Regions from separate parts of the Streptomyces sp. NPDC097617 genome, predicted to be linked through region 3. Evidence: riboswitches for the same ligand, from Rfam matches in the RefSeq annotation. Region 3 holds a riboswitch; each other region holds the start of a gene.
What was found. A riboswitch is a leader RNA that binds a small molecule or an ion and turns the genes downstream of it on or off. The one in region 3 is predicted to bind thiamine pyrophosphate.

Region 1 (7,354 bases), on a different contig from region 3:
CCACCGGGAGCGTCGGCCGGTCCGCCCGGGCGATGAACACGGTCGCGCCGAACTCGCCCAGCGACACCGCGAAGGCGAACCCGGCCGCGATCAGCAGCGCGCGCCGCACCAGCGGGAGGTCCACCTCCCGCCAGGCGCGCCAGGGCGAGGCGCCGAGCACCGCGGCGGCCTCCCGCAACCGCCCGTCCACCGCGCGCAGCACGGGCAGCATGGTCCGTACGACGAAGGGCACGCCCACCAGGGCCTGGGCCAGCGGCACCAGGATCCACGAGGTCCGCAGATCCAGCGGCGGCTCGTCCAGGGTGATCAGGAAGCCGAAGCCCACCGTCACGGCGGACACCCCGAGCGGGAGCATGAGCATCGCGTCGAAGCCCCGTACGAAGCGGCCACCGCGCCGGGTCAGTGCCGCGGCCGCGAGTCCCCCGACGAACAGGGCGATCGCGGTGGCGGCGAGCGCGTACTGCAGGGAGTTCCAGATCGCCTCGACGGGCGCCACCAGGAAGGTCCCGCCACCGGCGCCCGCGTCCTGAAGCGCCCGGTAGAAGCCGAGGCCGTAGCCGCCGGGGGTGTCGAAGGACCGTTCGACCAGCACGCCCAGAGGCAGCACGATCAGCAGCGCGATGGTCAGCAGCACCCCGCCCAGCAGCGTGCGCTGGGCCCCGCCGCGCGGCCGGTGCGTGGTGCGGCCCGGGTCCACCAGCCGCAGTGCGGTCTCGCGCTTGCGCACGGTCCAGGCGTGCACGGCGAGGATCCCGCCGATCGCGGCGAACTGCACCATCGTCAGCACGGCGGCCGTCGGCAGGTCCAGGAGCTGCGCGGTCTGCCGGTAGACCTCCACCTCCAGGGTGGAGTACGCGGGCCCGCCCAGGATGAGTACGACGCCGAAGGAGCTGAAGGTGAACAGGAAGACCATCAGCGAGGCGGCGGCCACCGCCGGGACCAGCGCGGGCAGCGTCACCCGCCGCCACGCGGCGAACCGTCCGGCGCCCAGTACCCGGGCGGCCTCCTCCTGGCGCGGATCCAGCTGGGCCCACAGCCCGCCCACCGTGCGGACGACGACGGCGTAGTTGAAGAAGACGTGCGCGAGCAGGATCGCCCAGACGGTCGTATCGAGCCGGACGCCCACGAGTTCGTCCGTCAGTCCGCCCCGCCCGAGCAGCGCGAGGAAGGCGGTGCCGACCACCACGGTCGGCAGCACGAAGGGAACAGTCACCACGGCCCGCAGCAGTTGCTTGCCGGGGAACTCGAAGCGGGCGAAGACGTACGCGCCCGGCAGGGCGATCACGAGGGTGAGCACGGTGGAGGCGAACGCCTGCCAGGTGGTGAACCACAGGACGTCGGCGATGTCGGGGCGGCTCAGCACCTCCGCGAACCGGCCGAACTGCCACCCCTCGTCTGTCTTGAGGCCCCGCCCGACGATCGCGGCGACGGGGTAGGCGAAGAACAGCCCGAAGAAGGCGAGGGGGACGGCCATCAGGGCGAGCCGCACGGCGGTCGCCCGCACCCCCTCGCGGGGGCCGGAGCCCGGCGCGGCGCCCCCCGGCGCCGCGCCCGGCTCCTTGGTACCGCCTACTTCACGACGAGCGAGGTCCATGCCTTGACCCACTGCTCACGGTTCTTGGCGATGGTCTCCGGAGCCACGTTCTCCGGCTTCTCGACGACCACGCCGTGCTTGGTGAACAGCTCCGGCAGGACGGCGTCCTTCGTCACGGGGTTCACGAACATCTGGAGCGGCATGTCCTCCTGAAACTTCTTGCTGACCAGGAAGTCCACGAGGGCCTTGCCGCCCTCCTCGTTCTTGGCGCCCTTGAGCAGGCCCGCGAACTCGATCTGCCGGAAGCAGGTGCCGGTGGCGACGCCCGTGGGGGCCTCGGCCGGCTGCGGCTCGCCGTACAGGACCTCGACCGGCGGGCTGGAGGCGTAGGAGACGACCAGCGGGCGGTCGCCCTTGGCCTTCTTGCCGCCCGCGGAGCCGGAGAAGCGCTCGTTGTAGGCCTGCTCCCAGCCGTCGACGACCTCGACGCCGTTGGCCTTCAGCTTGCTCCAGTAGTCCTTCCAGCCCTCGTCGCCGTACTTGCCGACGGAGGCGAGCAGGAAGCCGAGGCCGGGCGAGGAGGTCGCGGCGTTCTCGGTGACCAGCAGGTTCTTGTACTCCGGCTTGATCAGGTCGTCCAGCGTCTGCGGCGGGGCGAGCTTCTTCTCGGCGAAGTAGGCCTTGTCGTAGTTGACGCAGATGTCGCCGGAGTCGATCGGGGTGACCCGGTGCTCCTTGTCGAGCACGAACTCGGGCTTCACCCCGGCCAGGCCCTTGGCCTCGTACGGCGTGAAGATGCCGTTGTCGAGGGCGCGCGAGAGGAGGGTGTTGTCCACCCCGAAGAACACGTCGCCGCGGGGGGAGCCCTTGGTGAGGATCTCCTGGTTCAGCGCGGTGCCCGCGTCGCCGGACTTCAGGACCTTGACCGTGTAGCCGCTCTGCTGCTCGAACTCCTTGAGGACCGTGTCGGTCACGTTGAAGGAGTCGTGGGAGACGAGCGTGACGGTCTTGGACTTCGGGGCCTCGCTCGCGCCGGCGGGCTTGTCCTTGGCGTCGCCGCCGCCGCAGGCACTGAGCGTGGTGACGCCGAGCGCGGCCGCGAGCGCGGCGCCCGCGATCTTCTTGGTGGTGCTCATTGGTGAATTCCTCCTGGGATGTCCAGGAGAAGACGCGGCCCTGCCCGGCGCTCCGCGGGAGCGGACGCCGGGCAGGGCGCAACAGCAAGAGTGGTGACCGAACTTCCTACCCCGAATGACCGGGGCGAGGTTCAGAGGGTCTGCGGATGACGGATACCGCACTCTCAGCGCTGTGGCGCTCCCCTGTCGGAATATGAAATTGGTTCGGCCACAGGGTACCCCGTGGCCGAATTACGTCGAACAGGCGGAATCTACCGCTCCGAGGCAGCCAGCTGGCCGCACGCGCCGTCGATCTCCTGGCCCCGGGTGTCCCGTACCGTCACGGGCACGCCGTGGCGGGCGATGGCCTCCACGAAGGCCTTCTCGTCCTCGGGCCGCGAGGCGGTCCACTTGGAGCCCGGCGTCGGGTTCAGCGGGATCAGGTTGACGTGCACACGCTTGCCCTTGAGCAGCTTGCCCAGGAGGTCACCGCGCCAGGCCTGGTCGTTGATGTCGCGGATCAGGGCGTACTCGATCGAGATCCGGCGGCCGGACTTCTCGGCGTACTCCCACGCGGCGCCCAGCACCTCGCGGACGTTCCAGCGCGTATTGACGGGCACGAGGGTGTCGCGCAGCTCGTCGTCGGGCGCGTGCAGCGAGACGGCCAGGCGGCACTTGAAGCCCTCGTCGGCGAAGCGCAGCATGGCCGGAACCAGACCGACGGTGGAGACGGTGATACCGCGCTGCGACAGACCCAGGCCGTCGGGCTCCGGGTCCGTAAGCCGGCGGATGGCGCCGACCACGCGGTTGTAGTTGGCCAGCGGCTCGCCCATGCCCATGAAGACGATGTTCGACAGGCGCGCCGGGCCGCCGGGGACCTCGCCGTCGCGCAGCGCGCGCATGCCGTCGACGATCTGGTGCACGATCTCGGCGGTGGAGAGGTTGCGGTCCAGGCCCGCCTGGCCGGTGGCGCAGAACGGGCAGTTCATGCCGCAGCCGGCCTGCGAGGAGATGCACATGGTGACCCGGTCGGGGTAGCGCATCAGTACGGACTCGACGAGCGTGCCGTCGTGCAGCTTCCACAGGGTCTTGCGGGTCGTGTCCTCGTCGCACGAGATGTGCCGGATGACGTTCATCAGGTCCGGCAGCAGCTCCTGCTGGAGCTTCTCCCGCGAGCCCGCCGGGATGTCGGTCCACTCGGCCGGGTCGTGCGCGTACCGCGCGAAGTAGTGCTGGGAGAGCTGCTTGGCCCGGAACGGCTTCTCGCCGATCGCGGCGACCGCCTCGCGGCGCTCGGCCGGGGTCATGTCGGCGAGGTGCCGGGGCGGCTTCTTGGCCCCGCGAGGGGCGACGAAAGTAAGCTCACCCGGAACAGGACGGGGGGCCATGAGTGGTACTCCTCAAATCTGACGAACCCTGGGCGGGCGATCTCCGCACACAAGCGGAGTCGACGTGATGGCACGCCCGGTGCCCGGAGAGCTCACGGGTCCATCCCGTAAAAACGGGAAAGCGCACCACTTATGAGTGGCGCGCTTTCCAGGATAACCCGGACGGGTCAGCCGGTACCCACGAAGGCCGCCAGCAGCAGCCACACCACGGGGGCCGTGGGAAGCAGGGAGTCCAGCCGGTCCATGATCCCGCCGTGTCCCGGCAGCAGGGTGCCCATGTCCTTGATGCCGAGATCCCGCTTGATCATCGACTCGCCCAGGTCGCCCAGGGTGGCGCTGACCGCGACCGCGAGACCGAGCAGCAGGCCCTGCCACCAGGAGCCGCCGTCGATCAGGAACTCCATGCACAGCGCGCCGGCCGCCATCGCGAAGGCCACCGCGCCGAAGAGCCCCTCGCGGGTCTTGCCGGGGCTGATGCGCGGCGCGAGCTTGGTCTTGCCGAAGCGCCAGCCGACCGCGTAGGCCCCAGTGTCGCTGACCACGGTCAGCAGCAGGAAGGTGATCACGCGCTGGGAGCCGTCGTCGGCGGTGAGCAGCATCGCGACGAACGTGGCCAGGAAGGGCACGTAGAACGCGGCGAAGGCGCCGGCCGTGACGTCCTTGAGGTAGTCCTCGGGCGGTTCGGTCATCCGCCACACGAGGACGGCCAGCACGGTCAGGGCCATGGCGACCCAGGCGCCCTCGGCCCCCCGGACGTATCCGGCGATGACCATGGCGGCGCCGCCGACCGCGAGCGGGACCAGCGGTGCCTTGATGCCCTTCTGCTCCTGCAGCCGGGAGGTGAGCTCCCACAGACCGACGACGACCGCGACGACGATGACGCCGACGAAGACGGCCTTGACGATCAGCAGCGAGGCGAAGATCACCGCGCCGAGGCCCACGCCGACCCCTATGGCCGCACGCAGGTCCCGGCCCGCGCGCTTCTTGGGCGGCGGGGGAGAGGCGTCCTGCGGCTGCTGGGCATGCGGAGGCGGGGGGCTGGGCATGGGCTCCTGCGGCGGCGTATCGGCGCGGAAGAGGGGGTCGCTGTCGGCGACGACCCCCCGATCGCGTGCTTCCCGGTCGTCGAAGTTACGGCCGGCGGCATCGGGCACGATGGGCATGGGCCGAGTGTGCGGGCCCACCTGCGCATCGTATGCGGGACCCGCCGGAACCGGCTCCGGCTGCCAGGAAGTGTCGTTCATCAGACTTCGAGGAGCTCGGCTTCCTTGTGCTTGAGGAGCTCGTCCACCTGCGCGACGTACTTCGCGGTGGTGTCGTCGAGCTCCTTCTCCGCGCGGCGCACCTCGTCCTCGCCGGCCTCCTTGTCCTTGACCAGCTTGTCAAGGGCGTCCTTGGCCTTGCGGCGGACGGCGCGGAGCGAGATCTTCGAGTCCTCGGCCTTGGTGCGCGCGACCTTGATGTACTCCTTGCGGCGGTCCTGCGTCAGCTCGGGGAAGGTCACCCGGATGATGCTGCCGTCGTTGCTCGGGTTGACACCGAGGTCGGAGTCGCGGATGGCCTGCTCGATGTTGCGCAGGGCGCTCTTGTCGAACGGGGTCACGATCGCCATGCGCGGCTCGGGCACCGAGAAGGAGGCGAGCTGGTTGATGGGCGTGATGGCGCCGTAGTACTCCGCCACGATCTTGTTGAACATCGCCGGGTGCGCACGACCGGTGCGAATCGCGGCGAAGTCTTCCTTGGCGACGACGACGGCCTTTTCCATCTTCTCCTCGGCCTCGAGGAGGATCTCTTCGGTCACCACGTGCTCCTGCATGTCAGAAATGGATGGTTCAGGCGGGCGGGCGGGTCTGGCGGGCCGGTGCGGGGCCCGCTCGGTCCGTGAACGGACTGCTCAGGCCCGGGTGTCCTGGTCGCTCACGAGCGTCCCGATCTTCTCACCCTTGACGGCGCGGGCGATATTGCCCTCGGCAAGCAGCTCGAACACGAGGATCGGCAGCTTGTTGTCACGGCAGAGCGTGATGGCGGTGGCGTCGGCGACCTTGAGGTCGCGGGAGAGGACCTCGCTGTATTCCAGCGCGTCGAACTTCACCGCGTCCGGGTTCTTCTTGGGGTCGGAGTCGTAGACCCCGTCGACACCGTTCTTGCCCATGAGCAGGGCCTCGGCGTCGATCTCCAGGGCGCGCTGGGCGGCCGTGGTGTCGGTGGAGAAGTAGGGCATGCCCATGCCGGCGCCGAAGATGACGACGCGGCCCTTCTCCAGGTGCCGCACGGCACGCAGCGGGATGTACGGCTCCGCGACCTGGCCCATGGTGATGGCGGTCTGGACGCGGGAGTCGATGCCCTCCTTCTCCAGGAAGTCCTGGAGTGCGAGGCAGTTCATGACGGTTCCGAGCATGCCCATGTAGTCGGACCGGGCCCGGTCCATGCCGCGCTGTTGCAGTTCGGCGCCGCGGAAGAAGTTGCCGCCGCCGATCACGACCGCGATCTCCGCGCCGTCGCGGACCACCGCGGCAATCTCACGCGCGATGGCGTGAACGACGTCGGGGTCGACGCCCAGTCCTCCGCCACCGGAGAAGGCCTCGCCCGACAGCTTCAGCATGAAGCGGCGGCCCTTCTTGTCCTGGTCGCTCTTGTCGTCGGATGCGGTGTGGGGGTCCACGCCCTGATTCATGGAGATCTCCTCGTGCACATACGAAGAAGGCCATTGCCGGTGGGTCCTTGCGGTTCCCTCTACGGCAATGGCCTCCTCGTCAGATCTGCGGTCGCCTCGCGCGAGCGCGGACGACTGCCTCAGACCCTACCGGGGTCCGGTGTCCGTCGCGTACGGACGGACTCAGATGCCGACCTTGATGCGCGCGAAGCGCACCAGGGTGACACCGGCCTCGTCCAGGACCTTCTGGACCGACTTCTTGTTGTCCAGGGCGTACGCCTGGCCAAGGAGGGTGTTCTCCTTGAAGAAGCCGTTGACGCGGCCTTCGACGATCTTCGCGATGGCAGCCTCGGGCTTGCCCTCGGCGCGGGTGACCTCTTCGGCCACGCGACGCTCGGACTCGACCTTGTCGGCCGGAACATCCTCGGCGGACAGCCACTGCGGGGAGAACGCGGCGATGTGCTGCGCGACGCCGCGGGCGACCTCGGCGTTCTCCTTGTCCAGCTCGACCAGGACGCCGATCTGGAACGGCAGGTCGGGCATGGTGCGGTGCATGTACGCCGAGACGTAACCGCCGGTGAACTGCGCGAAGCGGTCCAGGACGATCTTCTCGCCGAGGTTGGCGTTGGCCTCGTCCACGAACGCCTGGACGGTCTTGCCGGCC
Region 2 (7,354 bases), on a different contig from region 3:
ACCTACCGGGACCTGCCCGTCATCGGACGCGGCGCGCTCGGCGGCCCCGGCGACACCGTCCAGGTCCAGTACGTGCCCCAGGAACAGGACCACGACCAGGCCGCAGGTCCCGGCCCGCTCTACGTCGTCGGCGACGTCCACGGCTACCTCGACGAGCTCGTCAGCGAACTCCACGCCCAGGGACTGATCGACGCCGAGCGCCGCTGGTCCGCCGGCAACGCCCGGCTCTGGTTCCTCGGCGACTTCACCGACCGCGGCCCCGACGGCATCGGCGTCATCGACCTCGTCATGCGACTGTCCGCCGAGGCCGCCGCCGCCGGCGGCTACTGCAAGGCCCTGATGGGCAACCACGAGTTGCTGCTCATCGGCGCCAAGCGGTTCGGCGACACCCCCGTCGTCTCCGGCGCCGGTACCGCCACCTTCCAGGCCGCCTGGCTCCTCAACGGCGGCCAGCGCACCGACATGGAGCGCCTGCAGGATGTCCACCTCCAGTGGATGTCGCGCCTGGACGCGGCCGTCCTGGAGGAGGGCCACCTGCTGCTGCACTCCGACACCACGGCCTACCTCGACTACGGCGACTCGATCGAGGACGTCAACGACACGATTCACGAACTCCTCAACCGCGGCGACGCCGACATCACCTGGGACCTCTTCCGGAAGTTCACCAAGCGGTTCGCCTTCCGCGACGAGGGCACCGGCCCGGCGGCCGTCCGCGAACTCCTCGACACCTACGGCGGCAGCCGCGTCGTCCACGGGCACAGCCCCATCCCCTACCTGCTCGGCGAGGTGGGCACGGAGGACGGCGACGAGTCGCGCGGCCCCGAGGCCGTGGACGGCCCGCACGTGTACGCGGAAGGGCTCGCCATCGCCATGGACGGCGGCGTGACGATGGCAGGCAAACTGCTCGTCGTACAACTCCCCCTGAGCGACTGAGAGCTTACGCAGAGGGGTATTTCCGGAAAGCCCCTGTCACGCCGTGGCGTGGGCCCTCTACCATCGCCCTATCCGTAGCAGGCTCTCCTCCGTTTGTGCCGGCGCCCGGGTCTACGCGGGCATACCGGCTTCTACGGAGCATCGGGGGATGCACATGACCAGCGCTCCGCACCTGCTGACCGAAGACCGGCCGGAGTTCGATCGGCTCGTCGACGAGGCGCTGCGCGCCGCCCACGAGCGGCCCGAGCTCGCCACGCTCGGCGAACGGCTGAACGCCGAACAGCTGCGCACCATGGCCCAGGGCGCCAGCGCCCTGCTGGCGGCCGCGGCCGCCGCCGAGTACGGCCACTACGTGAAGGTCCGCGAGGAACGGCGCGACGAGGTACTGACCGTGCCCGGTTCGGCGGGGGACGAGGACGACGGACAGAGCAGCGGGGGCGGCGCGGGCGTCAGCGCCGTGGTCGCGGTCCTCGCGCCCGTGCTCGCGGGCACCGCCATGCTGATCTTCCTGCTCGTCGGCTACATCCTGAAGATGATCGAGCCCGAACCGGCCTTCGCCGAAACCATGCTGACGGCGGGTTGGCTCTTCGGCGGGCTCACCGCGGCCGCCCTGCTCTTCGCCGTGATCGGGCTGCTGGTGACGGCGGTACGCAACAGCGCGACCGAGGTGGTCGCGAACGAGACCGAGGCGATACCCGACGAGGTCGCGCGGGCCCGCGAGGCCTGGCGGCACGCCCTGCTGGAGCGCGGCATCGTGCCGTTCCTGCGGGACGCGCTGGCCGATCCGAGTGCGGGGCCGGGCTTTCCCACCCCCCGCACCCCGGCGGCGGGCCGGATCCCCAACCTGGGGTACAGCCGGCCCGACTTCACGAGCCCCGGCTCACCGTCGGAGACCCCCCGGCCCGGCTACAGCCCGCCGGACTTCACGAGCCCGGACTTCGGCGGCCCGGAACACGACCCGAAATAGCACCAGGTACGAGCGTCAGGCGTACGGGCCGAGCCCCGACCAGGCCCAGGCCCGGGCCCGGGCCCGGGCCCGCACACGATCGCTACGGTGCGCCGGCTGTGCGCGGCGCACGGGACGGACCCGCGGCTCCCCCCATGGGTCGCGGGTCCGTCCTGTGCCGTTGCCGCGGTCAGTCGGCGAGCGGCAGGTAGACGCGGCTGCCCGAGGCCGCGAACTCGGCGGACTTCTCCGCCATGCCCGCCTGGATCTCGTCGGCCTTCAGGTCACCACCGTGCTCGCGGCGGATGTCCTGCGAGATCTTCATCGAGCAGAACTTGGGACCGCACATGGAGCAGAAGTGCGCGGTCTTGGCCGGCTCGGCCGGGAGGGTCTCGTCGTGGAACTCGCGGGCCGTGTCCGGGTCGAGGGCCAGGTTGAACTGGTCCTCCCAGCGGAACTCGAACCGCGCGTCCGACAGTGCGTCGTCCCACTCCTGGGCGCCCGGGTGGCCCTTGGCCAGGTCCGCCGCGTGCGCCGCGATCTTGTACGTGATGACGCCGGTCTTCACGTCGTCGCGGTTGGGCAGGCCCAGGTGCTCCTTGGGCGTGACGTAGCAGAGCATCGCGGTGCCCCACCAGGCGATCATCGCGGCGCCGATGCCCGAGGTGATGTGGTCGTACGCGGGCGCGACGTCCGTGGTCAGCGGGCCGAGCGTGTAGAACGGCGCCTCCTCGCAGATCTCCTGCTGGAGGTCGATGTTCTCCTTGATCTTGTGCATCGGGACGTGGCCCGGGCCCTCGATCATCGTCTGGACGTTGTGGCGCTTGGCGATCGTGTTCAGCTCGCCCAGCGTCTTCAGCTCGGCGAACTGGGCCGCGTCGTTGGCGTCCGCGATCGAGCCGGGGCGCAGGCCGTCGCCGAGGGAGTACGTGACGTCGTACGTCGCGAGGATCTCGCAGAGCTCCTCGAAGTTCGTGTAGAGGAAGTTCTCCTTGTGGTGCGCGAGGCACCACGCGGCCATGATCGAGCCACCGCGCGAGACGATGCCCGTCTTGCGGCGGGCGGTCAGCGGCACGTACGGGAGCAGCACGCCGGCGTGGACCGTCATGTAGTCGACGCCCTGCTCGGCCTGCTCGATGACCGTGTCCTTGTAGATCTCCCAGGTCAGTTCCTCAGCGCGGCCGTCGACCTTCTCCAGCGCCTGGTAGAGCGGCACGGTGCCGATCGGGACGGGGGAGTTGCGCAGCACCCACTCGCGGGTGGTGTGAATGTTGCGGCCGGTCGAGAGGTCCATGACCGTGTCGGCGCCCCACTTGGTGGCCCAGGTCATCTTGTCGACCTCCTCCTCGATGGAGGAGGTGACCGCGGAGTTCCCGATGTTGGCGTTGACCTTCACCAGGAAGCGCTTGCCGATGATCATCGGCTCGATCTCGGGGTGGTTCACATTCGCCGGAACCACGGCGCGACCTGCGGCGATCTCCTCGCGGACGACCTCGGGGGAGACGTTCTCGCGGATCGCGACGTACTCCATCTCCGGGGTGATCTCACCGCGGCGGGCGTACGCGAGCTGCGTGACGGCGGCGCCGCCCCGGCCGCGGCGGGGCTGCCGGGGGCGGCCCGGGAAGACCGCGTCGAGGTTCTTGAGGCCGCCGCGGGGCGAGGTGTGCTTGATGCCGTCGTCCTCGGGGCGCGCGGGACGGCCCGCGTACTCCTCGGTGTCACCGCGGCCGATGATCCAGTTCTCGCGCAGCGGCGCGAGGCCGCGGCGGACGTCGGTCTCGATCTGCGGGTCGGTGTACGGGCCGGACGTGTCGTAGAGCGTCACGTCCTTGCCGTTGGTGAGGTGGACCTGGCGGACCGGCACCCGAAGGTCGGGCCGGGAGCCCGCCAGGTATCCCTTGTGCCAGCCGGGCTGGCGCTCGGTCCGGCCGTCGGCGTCCTGGCTGACGGCAGGCGTGCGTGCGTCCTGAATGGTCATGAGACCTGATCTCCCTACGCCGGCATTACCCGGTAACAGGTTCGGCGGTCGACGCAGCCTCTTCCCGTACGCATCCGTGATGCTCGTACGGTGATCAGCGTCCTCTCAGCCCGGTGCTCCGAGCTCCCGCGTTGTGCAAAGGTGCCCCCACGCTAGCGTCATCCATGGCGTGCTGAACAGTGGGCCCCCTCATCTCTTGCGATGATCTGCTGGTGACGCCCTCGCCGCAGCCCCCCACCGAGCCCACAGCGACCCATGGCCACAACGGCCACGAACACGGGAGCCCAGGGCACTCCGCCGGGCATTCTCCAGGGCAGTCCGACGGGCATGCCGACCTACATGTCGACCTGCCCTCGCCGGCGCAGTCCGAGCGACTCTCCGACGGTCATTCCGGAGGGCACACGGGCGGACCCGGGGGCGGTCATTCCGGCGGGAACTCCTCGGGCCACTCCCACGGTCACAGCCACAGCCACGGCCCGGCGGCCCCCGTCTCGAAGCACCTGCGCAAGGTCATCGCCGCCGTACTGATCCCCTTCGCGGCCGCCGTGTTCATCGGCATGGCGGTGCTCTGGCCGGGCGGTGCCCCCGCCCACGAGCGCAGCGGGGTGGGCTTCGACCGGCAGACCCAGCAGGGCGTGGTGACCTCGCTCGAACAGGTCGACTGCAAGTCCGTGAACGCCGCCCAGGTACCGACGACCGCGGCTCCCTCCACCCCCGGGGGCCGCCAGGCGCAGGCCGAGCAGACCGGTGAGTGCAAGAAGGCCACCGTCGAGGTCGCCAGCGGCCCGGAGAAGGGCCGCACCTTCGTGGAGATCGTCCAGCCGGGCGCGCCACGGCAGTTGGAGGACGGCCAGGAGGTCGTGGTGGCGTACGCCCCGGACGCCCCGCGCGACCTCCAGTACTCGGTGATCGACGTGAACCGCAAACTCCCGATGGCCCTGCTGGCCGGCATCTTCGCGGTCGCGGTCGTCGTGGTCGGGCGGATGCGGGGACTGTTCGCGCTGATCGCGCTGGTGGTCAGCTTCGGCGTACTGACCCTCTTCATCCTCCCGGCCATCCTGCAGGGTTCGAACCCGCTGGTCGTGGCGGTGATCGGGGCCAGCGCCATCATGCTGATCGCGCTCTACATGTGCCACGGACTGACCGCCCGCACCTCCGTGGCCGTCCTCGGCACGCTCGTCTCGCTACTGCTCATCGGGCTGCTGGGCTCGGGGTTCATCGACTGGGCGTTCCTCAGCGGCAACACCGATGACAACACCGGGCTGATCCACGGGCTGTACCCGGACATCGACATGAGCGGTCTGCTGCTCGCAGGCGTGATCATCGGATCGCTGGGCGTGCTCGACGACGTGACGGTCACCCAGACCTCGGCGGTGTGGGAACTGCGGCAGGCGGACCCGTCGATGGGGCCGCGCGCCCTCTACCGGGCGGCCATCCGGATCGGCCGCGACCACATCGCCTCGGTGGTCAACACCCTGGTGCTGGCCTACGCCGGTGCCGCGCTGCCCCTGCTCCTGCTGTTCTCGATCGCCAACAGCAGCATGGGGTCCGTGGCCAACAGCGAGCTGGTGGCGGAGGAGATCGTACGGACCCTCGTGGGCTCGATCGGTCTGGTGGCCTCGGTCCCCGTGACAACGGCGCTGGCCGCGCTGGTGGTTTCTGCCGACCGACCGGGATCCCCGGCCAGCGTCCCGACCGGCGTCCCGACCGGCGTCCCGACCGGCGTCCCGACCGCGGGGCCGGTCCGCGGCCGGGGCCGGCGGCGCAAGCGCTGAACGGTGCGTATGCGATAGGTGGGCAGGTCAGCCGGCGTTCTGCTCGTTCTGCTGCGACTCGGCGAGGATCTTGACGAGGGCTTCGTCGAGGTTCTCCTCGAAGTCGCCCAGATTGCGCTCCTGTCCGAGCGGGACGATCCGGTCGGTGCGGTCGAGGAACGCGACGAGCGGCGCCGCGCTGGCCCGGAACAGGGCCCGGTCGCCGCCGACCTGGAGCCGGATGTGGACGTCGGACAGATCTTCGGGGTGGGTGGGGGCGATGTGCACATCGCCGTCACCGCATGGCTTGTTGATGCCGTCGAGGAGAAGTTCCCGACCGAACGCCCAGGTCACGGGCGCGTCTCCGGGAAGGTGGAAGGTCAGGCGGACTGCGTAGGGGTCGCGTGCGTCGTACCGGAGTTCCACCGGAATCCGGAACGAGAGCTCCTCGGAAACGAGGAAGCTCATCATGACCTCTGCCTGTACCGACTCGCGCATTGACTACCCCGCTGTAGTTGAAGTGGCCAGGAATGATCCCCCAGGACCCACTTGACAAGAGTGGTGTAACCGGTAGCAGATCACAAGGAGTGAGTTTTCAGATACTGATAGAGAACGAGAGGGTACTCAACAGCGCGCCTACTTCACTCCGTAGCCGATCGACTACATAGAGCAATCGCTCTTCTTGATGAAGGGGTAGAGAAATAGCCATCGTCGCGGCCGCATCGCCGGCCGTAATGGGGATGGCAGCGCAGATGATGCCGAGGGCATATTCCTGACGTTCGATCACCGGCTGCATTCGCCCGAGGGCCCCGATCCGGTTTTCCAGGGACCGCAGATCCCGGACCGTATAAGGGGTGATGGCCTCGACCGGATGGCGGTCGTAGTAGTCCTTGCGGGTCTTCTCGTCGAGCTGCCCGAGCAGGCACTGCCCGATGGCGTGCGCATGAGCGGTCTCGCGGAAGTCGGCCCACTCCTCGCAGGCCGGGCTGGCCGGGGTGTCCGAGACACCCACGACCTCGATCTCACCCTCGCGGTAGATCGCGAAGTAGACGGGGGCCCCGACCGCGTCGCGGAAGTGCGCGAGGGAGTCAAGGATCATGCTGCGACGTTTCTGCTGGAGTCCCGCACCGGCGAGCCGACCCGCGGCCTCGCCCAGAACGAAGACTCCTCCCGCCCTGCGCAGATAGCCCTCGTGCGTGAGGGTGCGCAGCAGGTGGTACGCGGTGGGAAGCGGGAGCCCGGCCTCGCGCGCCAGTTGTTTCGCGGGGGCTCCCCCGCTATGGGACCCCGCCGCTTCGAGCAGCCTCAGCGCGCGCTGCACCGAACCGATCAGAGTCGGCACACCGGCATTGTGAACCGGAGACAAAGCTCACCCCCAGGCGTGGCGGCGGGCCTTTGGGGAGGCCCGCCCTGCGGGGGCCGCCCCCGCGCGTGCCGTGGCTCCTGGGGGTCGTACTCGGCGGCTCTCTTGCATCGCCGCAGGTCAGGGCGGCAGGTCGGAGCGGCGGTACCGGCTTTCGGTGCCCAGGGAACGGCACAGATTGCCACTCTATCCACCGATTCCGGGGATGTGGGCGGTTTAGCGAGTCACGTTCCCTCACCTGGCTCAATCCCGGAACCGACCGGCCCGCTCCCGTCTACCACTCGCCGGAGGAGGAGGACTTCGAACCGCCGCCGCTGAACTTCTTCACGACGAAGACCAGGCCGCCGACGAGGCCGACGAAGAGGAGCAGCTTGAAGAGG
Region 3 (7,354 bases):
TCGACACCGGGCCCGGACTGCTGCACCTGCCGGCCGTGTACCGCGACCTGTTCGTCAAGACCGGCAAGCGGTCGCTGGAGACCTGCGTCGACATGGTCCAGGTGGACCCGGCCGTCCGGCACGTCCTGCCCCACCACGGCATCGACGTCACGCTGCCCGGGGCCTCCCGCGGCGGTGTCGCCGCGGCCCTGGACTCGGCCTTCGGCCCCGGGGCGGGCGAGCGCTGGAACGCCGTCCTGGGCCGGGCCCGCGACGTCTGGGACGCCACCCGGCGACCGCTGCTGGAGGAGCCGCTGCGGCCGGGCGCCCGGCAGAGCCTGGGCGGCGACCCCTACCCGGCCCTGCGCCGGAGCGGGCTGCTGCGCCGCCGCCCGCCGACCCTCGCCGAGGTGGCCGACCGGGAGCTGGGCGGCGCCCTCGCCGAGGTACTGACCGGCCTGGTGCGCGGATACGGGATCGACCCCGCCACCGCGCCCGCCTCGGCGGCCGTGCTCCCGTACATGGAGCAGACCTTCGGCAGCTGGTACGTGCGCGGCGGGATGCGGGCCCTGGCCACCGCCGTGTACGAGCGCTGCCTGGAGCGCAAGGTCGCCTTCGTCTTCGGCGCGGAGGTCCGTGAGGTCCTGGTGCGCGGCGGCCGGGCGGCGGGTCTGCTGCTGGCCGACGGGACCGAGGCGGCCGCCGACACCGTCGTGTGCGGGATCGACCCCCGGCAGCTGCCGGCCGGTTCCCTGCCGTGGCCGCCCGAAGCGGTCCCGGCCCGCGGGGACGGCGTAGCCGGGCGGCTCACGCTGCTGCTCGCGCTGCGCGGCGCCCGCCCCGCCGCGGCCGTGCACCGGACGGTCGTGCACGCCTCCGGGGCCGAGGTGACGGTCATGCGGCCGGACGATCCGGCCACCCGGCCCGACGGGGAGCACGAGGCGGTCACTGTGAGCGCCGTGCAGGGGCCCGGGACCTCGGAGCCCGCGGAGCTGCTGAACCTCGCGGAGAAGGCCGTACAGGGCCTGCGGGAGCGGCTGTTGTGGCACGAGGTGCGCACCCCGGCCGACATCGAGGCGGCGACGGGCGCGGTGGGCGGCGCGGTACCCCCGCCCGCGCTCGCGGGGGCCGGGGGCCGACTGCTCCAGCCGGCCAACACCACGGCCGTGCCCGGGCTCTACCTGGCGGGCGGCTGGGCCCACCCCGGCGGCGGGCTGCCGCACGCCGGGATGACCGGGGCCCTGGTGGCCGGACTGATCGTGGAGGGCGCGGAGTTCCGCGGCTCCCAGTGACCGTCGGCGGTGGTCACCGCTGCTGATCGGCAGCGGTGACCAGGAGCGCCGATCAGTAGCGGTACTGCTCGTACCCGCCCTGCTGGGGGTACGGGTACTGCTGCTGCTCGCCCTGCTCGTCCATCGGGTAGGGCTGGCCGGCCCCGTCGGTGGACCGTTGCTGCGGGACCCAGACGCCGCCGGGCGGGGTGTCCGTGGAGTACTGCTGCTGCCCGTAGTCGGCGTACGGGGTGTAGTCGTACGGCTGGGGCGGGACCACGCCGCCGCCGGTGCCGATGTACGGGTCCGAGTAGGCGGCGTAGACCTGCTGCTGGTCACCCGTCGGATAGCCGCCCGAGTAGTCGTAGCCGCCCTGGTTCTGCTGGTCGTAGTACGCCGCGTACTGGTGGGCGTCCTGCTCGGCCGTGGTGAACGGCGAGGCGAAGGCCGCCGTCCGGTCGACCTCGGGGGCCGGCGCGAAACTCTGTATGCCGTAGGACCCGGTGTCCTCGGGCACCGGCTCCGGGCTGTAGACCTCTTCGGCCGCGTCCCGGTACGGCCGCTCGTCCGCGGCTCCGTTCGCGTTCTCGTACTCCAGCGCGGTGACCTGGAGCGCGGGCTCCTGCTTGGTGCCCGCGGACCGGCGGCGGCGCGTCTGCTGCCGTACGGGTTCCCCGCCGCGGCGCAGCGCCCAGCCGGCGACGAAGCCCTTGCGGAAGGACAGGGTCACCAGGGTCTGGCCCACGGCGAAGGCCGCCGCACCGGCCCCGATGACCAGTACGGACGGCAGGACCACCCCGGCGACCACGCCGAGGAAGCCGGCGAAGGCGAGCAGGCGCCAGCGGAGCCGGGCCTTGTACTGCATCAGGACCTCGGCAAGCAGCCACAGCGCGACGAATCCGAACGCGATGTAGAGGACCGTCATTCCCATGCATGGCCCCTCTCGGTACGGCCGCCGGCGCGGGAACGGGGGACGGCCGATCAGGCCCGCTGGTGCAGGCCCAGGTTCTCGTAGATTTCGAGAGTCGCCGTGGAATTGTTGAGCGTGATGAAGTGCAGCCCCGGGACACCCTCGGACAGCAGTCGCGCGCAGAACTCCGTGGCGAACTCGATGCCAATGGAGCGTACAGCGGCCGGGTCGTCCTTGACGGCGAGCATGCGCTCTTTCACGTCCACGGGGAAGAGTGCGTTGCTGAGCTGGGGCAGTCGGTCGAGCTGCTTGATCCCCACAACAGGCATGACCTCGGGGATGATCGGGGTCTCGCAGCCCGCTTTCTCGACGCTGTCGCGCAGCCGCAGATAATTCTCCGGATCGAAGAACATCTGGGTGATCGCGTAGTCGGCACCGGCGTGACACTTGTCCACGAAGTGCCGGATGTCCGTGTCCCAGTCCGTCGAACGCGGGTGCATCTCGGGGAAGGCCGCGACGCCGACGCAGAAGTCTCCGGACTCCTTGACCAGCCGGACCAGGTCGGCGGCGTAGTGCACGCCCTCGGGGTGCGCGACCCACTCGCCCATCGGGTCGCCCGGCGGGTCTCCGCGCACGACGAGCATGTTCCGGATCCCGGCGTCCGCGAACTGCCCGATGACGTTGCGCAGTTCCGCGACCGAGTGGTCCACGGCGGTGAGGTGCGCGACGGGGGTCAGGGTGCTGTCCGCGGCGATCTCCTGGGTGGCCTTGACCGTGCCGCCGCGGGTGGAGCCGCCGGCCCCGTAGGTCACGGAGACGAAGCTGGGGGACACCGCCTCGACCCGGCGCAGGGCGTTCCAGAGGTTGCGTTCGCCCTTCTCCGTCTTCGGAGCCCAGAACTCGAAGGAGTACGAGCGTCCGGACGCGAGGAGGTCGCGGACCGTGTGCGCACGGTCCGACCAGGTGGAAGCTGTACCAGAGGCCATGTGGGCAGGTTAGACGCGGCCCGGCGGACACCGAAGCCTTGTCCACGTTTTGGACACGTTTTTGGACACTTGGAGGGCCGGCTCCGGCCGAATGCCGCCGCCACGGAGTGCGGGGCGGACGGCGTCCGCTGTCCGGGCGGACAGGACTCAGGCGAGGCGGGCGCGGACCCGCTTGGCGAGCTCCGCCGCGGCCGCACCGGGGTCGGTGGCCTCGGTGAGCGCGCGGACGACCACGATGCGGGTGGCACCGGCGTCCAGTACCTCGTCCAGGTTCGAGCCGTCGATGCCGCCGATGGCGAACCAGGGACGGCCCTGCTCGAGGGAGGCCGCGTACCGGACCAGGTCGAGGCCGGGGGCGTGGCGGCCGGGCTTGGTGGGGGTGGGCCAGCAGGGGCCGGTGCAGAAGTAGTCCACGCCGGCTTCGGCGACGGCCGCGTCGACCTCGTCCTCGGCGTGGCAGGACCGGCCGATCAGCACCCGCTCGCCGAGGACGGCGCGGGCCGCGGGGACGGGGATGTCGCCCTGGCCCAGGTGCAGCACGTCGGAGCCGATGGCGTGGGCGACGTCGGCGCGGTCGTTCACGGCGAGGAGCTTGCCGTGGCGGCGGGCGGCCTCGGCGAAGACCTGGAGGTGTTCGAGCTCCTCCCCCGCCTCCGTGCCCTTGTCGCGGAGCTGGACGATGTCCACGCCCGAGGAGAGCACGGCGTCGAGGAACTCGGGGAGGTCACCCTGGCGCTTGCGGGCGTCCGTGCACAGGTAGAGCCGGGCGTCGGACAGCTGCATGGGTATACCCCCCGGGGTGGACGCGGTGTACGGGCCGGGCCGCGGCCCGGCCCGTACACCGCTGTGGAGCGAAGGCGATCAGGTCGTCAGAGGGCGAGCGCCTGAGCGCGGCGCTTCACCTCCGTGCCGCGATTCTCGCTCAACGCCTGCACGGGGGTGCCGGGCAGGGTCGGATCCTCGGTGAAGAGCCATTCGAGGATCTCCTCCTCGGTGAAGCGGTCGTCGCGCAGCACGGTCAGCAGGCCGACGAGGCCCTTGACGACCTTGTCGCCGTCGATGAAGGGGGCCGGAACCTGCAGGGAGCGGTTCTCGCCCCGGCGGACGGCGATGAGCTGCCCTTCCTTGACCATCTGGCGGACCCGGGTCACCTCGATGTTCAGCATCTCCGCGATGTCGGGGAGGTACAGCCACGAGGGGACAAGGGCATCGATCTTTGCGTCAATCTCGGTCACAGGCACAAGCCTGCCATCTCGGCTCCGCCGCCGGTACCTGAGCGGCCCCGTCCGGGTCGCGGGGCCCGCCGGGACGGCGGCGGGGGCCGGCTTTTCCGGCCCGTCAGGCGGTGGCCGACTTCAGCGGGACCGAGGGGTCGCCGACCTTGGCCGGGTCCATCGGGACGGCCGTCTCGATGAGCTTGCGGCCCTGCGCCAGGTCGCGGGGACGGCCCACGGCCAGGACGGCGACGAGTGCGCCGTCCTTGAGCCAGCACACCGACCAGGCGGGGCCGGCCGGGTCCCCGCGCAGGAGCAGGGTGTCCGCCCCGTCGTGGTGTCCGGCGTACTGCACGAAGCGCCCGAACTGCTCCGACCAGAAGTACGGCACCGGGTCGTAGACCCGGTCCGGCTCCCCGGCCAGGATGTTCGCCGCGACCGTCCGCGGCCCCTGGAGCGCGTTGTCCCAGTGGTGCACGAGCAGCCGCGTCCCGTACCGCCCGGACGGGAAGGAGGCGCAGTCGCCGACCGCGTACACGCCGGGCAGCGAGGTCCGCAGGTACGCGTCCGCGGTGACCGAGCCGTCGGGGCCGCGTTCCACGCCGGTCCCGGCCAGCCATCCGGTGGCGGGGCGCGCGCCGATGCCCACCACCACCGCGCCGGCGGGCAGGACCCGGCCGTCCGCCAGCAGGACCCGGCCCTCCTCGACCCCGGCGACCTTCGCCCCGGTGATCAGAGCGGCGCCGGCCTCCTCGTACCAGCGCGCCATCGGCCCGGTGACCTCGGCGGGCAGCGCCCCCGCCAGCACCCGGTCCGCGGCTTCGACCACGGTGACCTCGCAGCCCGCCTCCCGGGCCGCGGTGGCGAACTCGGCGCCGATCCAGCCGGCCCCGACGACCACGGCCCGGGGCGAGGCGGCCAGCACCGGGCGCAGCCGGGCGGCGTCGTCCAGCGTGCGCAGCAGGTGGACGCCGGGGACGCCCTCGGTCCCGGGCAGGGTCAGCGGCTGTGCGCCGGTCGCCAGGACGAGGACCCCGTACGGGACCGGTCCCACCTCGGTGTCCAGCTCGCGGTCGGCGGCGCGCAGTCCGGTGACCTCGCTGCCGAGCCGCAGGTCGATGTCGAGCCCTTCGAAGTCCACGCCGAAGGCTGAGTCCTCGGCCTTGCCGAGGAGGACCGCCTTGGACAGGGGCGGGCGGTCGTAGGGCTGGTGGGGTTCGGCTCCCAGCAGGGTCACCGGGCCGGTGAAGCCCTGTTCGCGCAGGGCGACCGCGGTCTGCACCCCGGCCATTCCGGCGCCGACGATCACGACGCCGTGCTGATTGTGTTCCGTCTGCTCGCTCACGCCGCCACCCTAATCACCTGATGCTCCGTCAGGAATAGGTGCCGCCTTACCCGCCGTGCACGGCCGGGTTAGTCTGGCCACCGTACCTATCGCGGGAGTCCGGCGCACCGGGCTGAGAGGGAGGCTGGACGGCCTCCGACCGTACGAACCTGATCCGGGTCATGCCGGCGAAGGGAGGGGCTGGACGCCCATGCACTCATCCCGTACATCCCGCAAGGGATCCGACGTCCTCGTCATCGGGGGCGGAATCATCGGCCTGGTCACCGCCTGGCGGGCGGCCGCGCGCGGACTGCGCACCGTACTCGCCGACCCCGCACCCGGCGGCGGCGCCGCCCAGGTCGCGGCCGGCATGCTCGCCCCCGTCACCGAACTGCACTACGGCGAGGAAGCCCTGCTCGGGCTCGGCCTCGCCTCCGCCGCACGCTATCCGCAGTTCGCCGACGAGCTCGCCGAAGCCAGCGGCGGCATGGACATCGGCTACCGCGCCTGCGGCACCCTCGCCGTCGCCCTCGACTCCGACGACCGCCTCCACCTGCGCGAACTGCATGCCCTGCAGCGCCGCTGCGGCCTGGAGTCCGAGTGGCTCACCGGCCGCGAGTGCCGCCGCCTCGAGCCCCTGCTCGCCCCGGGCGTGCGCGGCGGCCTGCGCGTCGACGGCGACCACCAGGTCGACCCCCGCCGGCTCGCGGCCGCCCTGCTGGCCGCCTGCGAACGGGTCGGCGTGACCATCCACCGGACGAGCGCGCAGCAGCTGCTCACCACCACCGACCGGGCGACGGGCGCCCTCCTCGGCGACGGTACGGAACTGTTCGCCGACCAGGTCGTCCTGGCCGCGGGCTCGCTCACCGGCCGGCTGGCGGGCGTACCGCCGGAGGTCGTGGCCCCCGTACGGCCCGTCAAGGGCCAGGTCCTGCGGCTCACGGTGCCGGCGGCGTACGCCCCGTTCCTGTCGCGGACCGTACGGGCCGTCGTGCGCGGCAGCCACGTCTACCTCGTGCCGCGCGAGAACGGCGAACTCGTCGTCGGCGCCACCAGCGAGGAACTCGGCTGGGACACCACCGTCACCGCGGGCGGGGTCTACGAACTCCTGCGCGACGCCCACGAACTGGTCCCCGGCATCACCGAACTGCCGCTCACCGAGACCCGGGCGGGCCTGCGCCCCGGATCCCCCGACAACGCCCCGCTGCTCGGCCCGACCGACCTGCCGGGCCTGCACCTGGCCACCGGCCACTACCGCAACGGGGTCCTGCTGACCCCGCTCACCGGCGAGGTCCTCGCCGAGCTGCTGGCCACCGGCGAACTTCCGGAGATCGCGCGCCCCTTCACCCCCCGCCGGTTCTCCGCCGCACGTCAGGAGTCGTACGCATGACCATCTCCGTCAACGGCGAACCGCGCGAGGTCGCGGCCGGTGCCACCCTCGACACGGTGGTCGCCATCCTGACCACGGCCCCCTCCGGGGTCGCCGCCGCGCTCAACGAGACGGTGGTGCCGCGCGGGCAGTGGCCGGCCACCGTCGTGGGCGACGGCGACCGGGTCGAGGTCCTGACCGCGGTGCAGGGGGGCTGACCGTATGGCGGACGACCTCTTCACCCTCGGCGGCCGGACCTTCTCCTCGCGCCTGATCATGGGCACGGGCGGGGCCCCGAGCC

Region 1: another riboswitch for thiamine pyrophosphate. It lies ahead of ACIQZO_RS27725 (thiamine ABC transporter substrate binding subunit); the one in region 3 lies ahead of thiO (glycine oxidase ThiO).
Region 2: another riboswitch for thiamine pyrophosphate. It lies ahead of thiC (phosphomethylpyrimidine synthase ThiC); the one in region 3 lies ahead of thiO (glycine oxidase ThiO).

The regions. Positions count from the first base shown of each region.
Region 1 is NZ_JBIWCL010000020.1:90,010-97,363, forward strand. It holds gene ACIQZO_RS27720 (ABC transporter permease) at 1-1,474, opposite strand, end outside; gene ACIQZO_RS27725 (thiamine ABC transporter substrate binding subunit) at 1,570-2,670, opposite strand; TPP riboswitch at 2,756-2,865, opposite strand; gene rlmN (23S rRNA (adenine(2503)-C(2))-methyltransferase RlmN) at 2,922-4,037, opposite strand; gene ACIQZO_RS27735 (phosphatidate cytidylyltransferase) at 4,205-5,281, opposite strand; gene frr (ribosome recycling factor) at 5,281-5,838, opposite strand; gene pyrH (UMP kinase) at 5,932-6,711, opposite strand; gene tsf (translation elongation factor Ts) at 6,874-7,354, opposite strand, start outside.
Region 2 is NZ_JBIWCL010000039.1:303-7,656, reverse strand. It holds gene ACIQZO_RS37795 (metallophosphoesterase) at 1-933, shown strand, start outside; gene ACIQZO_RS37790 (hypothetical protein) at 1,082-1,900, shown strand; gene thiC (phosphomethylpyrimidine synthase ThiC) at 2,070-3,857, opposite strand; TPP riboswitch at 3,852-3,997, opposite strand; gene ACIQZO_RS37780 (YibE/F family protein) at 4,067-5,632, shown strand; gene ACIQZO_RS37775 (SsgA family sporulation/cell division regulator) at 5,660-6,109, opposite strand; gene ACIQZO_RS37770 (IclR family transcriptional regulator) at 6,207-6,953, opposite strand; gene ACIQZO_RS37765 (DUF5326 family protein) at 7,249-7,354, opposite strand, start outside.
Region 3 is NZ_JBIWCL010000001.1:320,873-328,226, reverse strand. It holds gene ACIQZO_RS01575 (phytoene desaturase family protein) at 1-1,271, shown strand, start outside; gene ACIQZO_RS01570 (hypothetical protein) at 1,324-2,181, opposite strand; gene metF (methylenetetrahydrofolate reductase [NAD(P)H]) at 2,232-3,146, opposite strand; gene thiE (thiamine phosphate synthase) at 3,294-3,929, opposite strand; gene ACIQZO_RS01555 (Rv2175c family DNA-binding protein) at 4,016-4,381, opposite strand; gene ACIQZO_RS01550 (NAD(P)/FAD-dependent oxidoreductase) at 4,485-5,705, opposite strand; TPP riboswitch at 5,787-5,898, shown strand; gene thiO (glycine oxidase ThiO) at 5,896-7,074, shown strand; gene thiS (sulfur carrier protein ThiS) at 7,071-7,271, shown strand; gene ACIQZO_RS01535 (thiazole synthase) at 7,276-7,354, shown strand, end outside.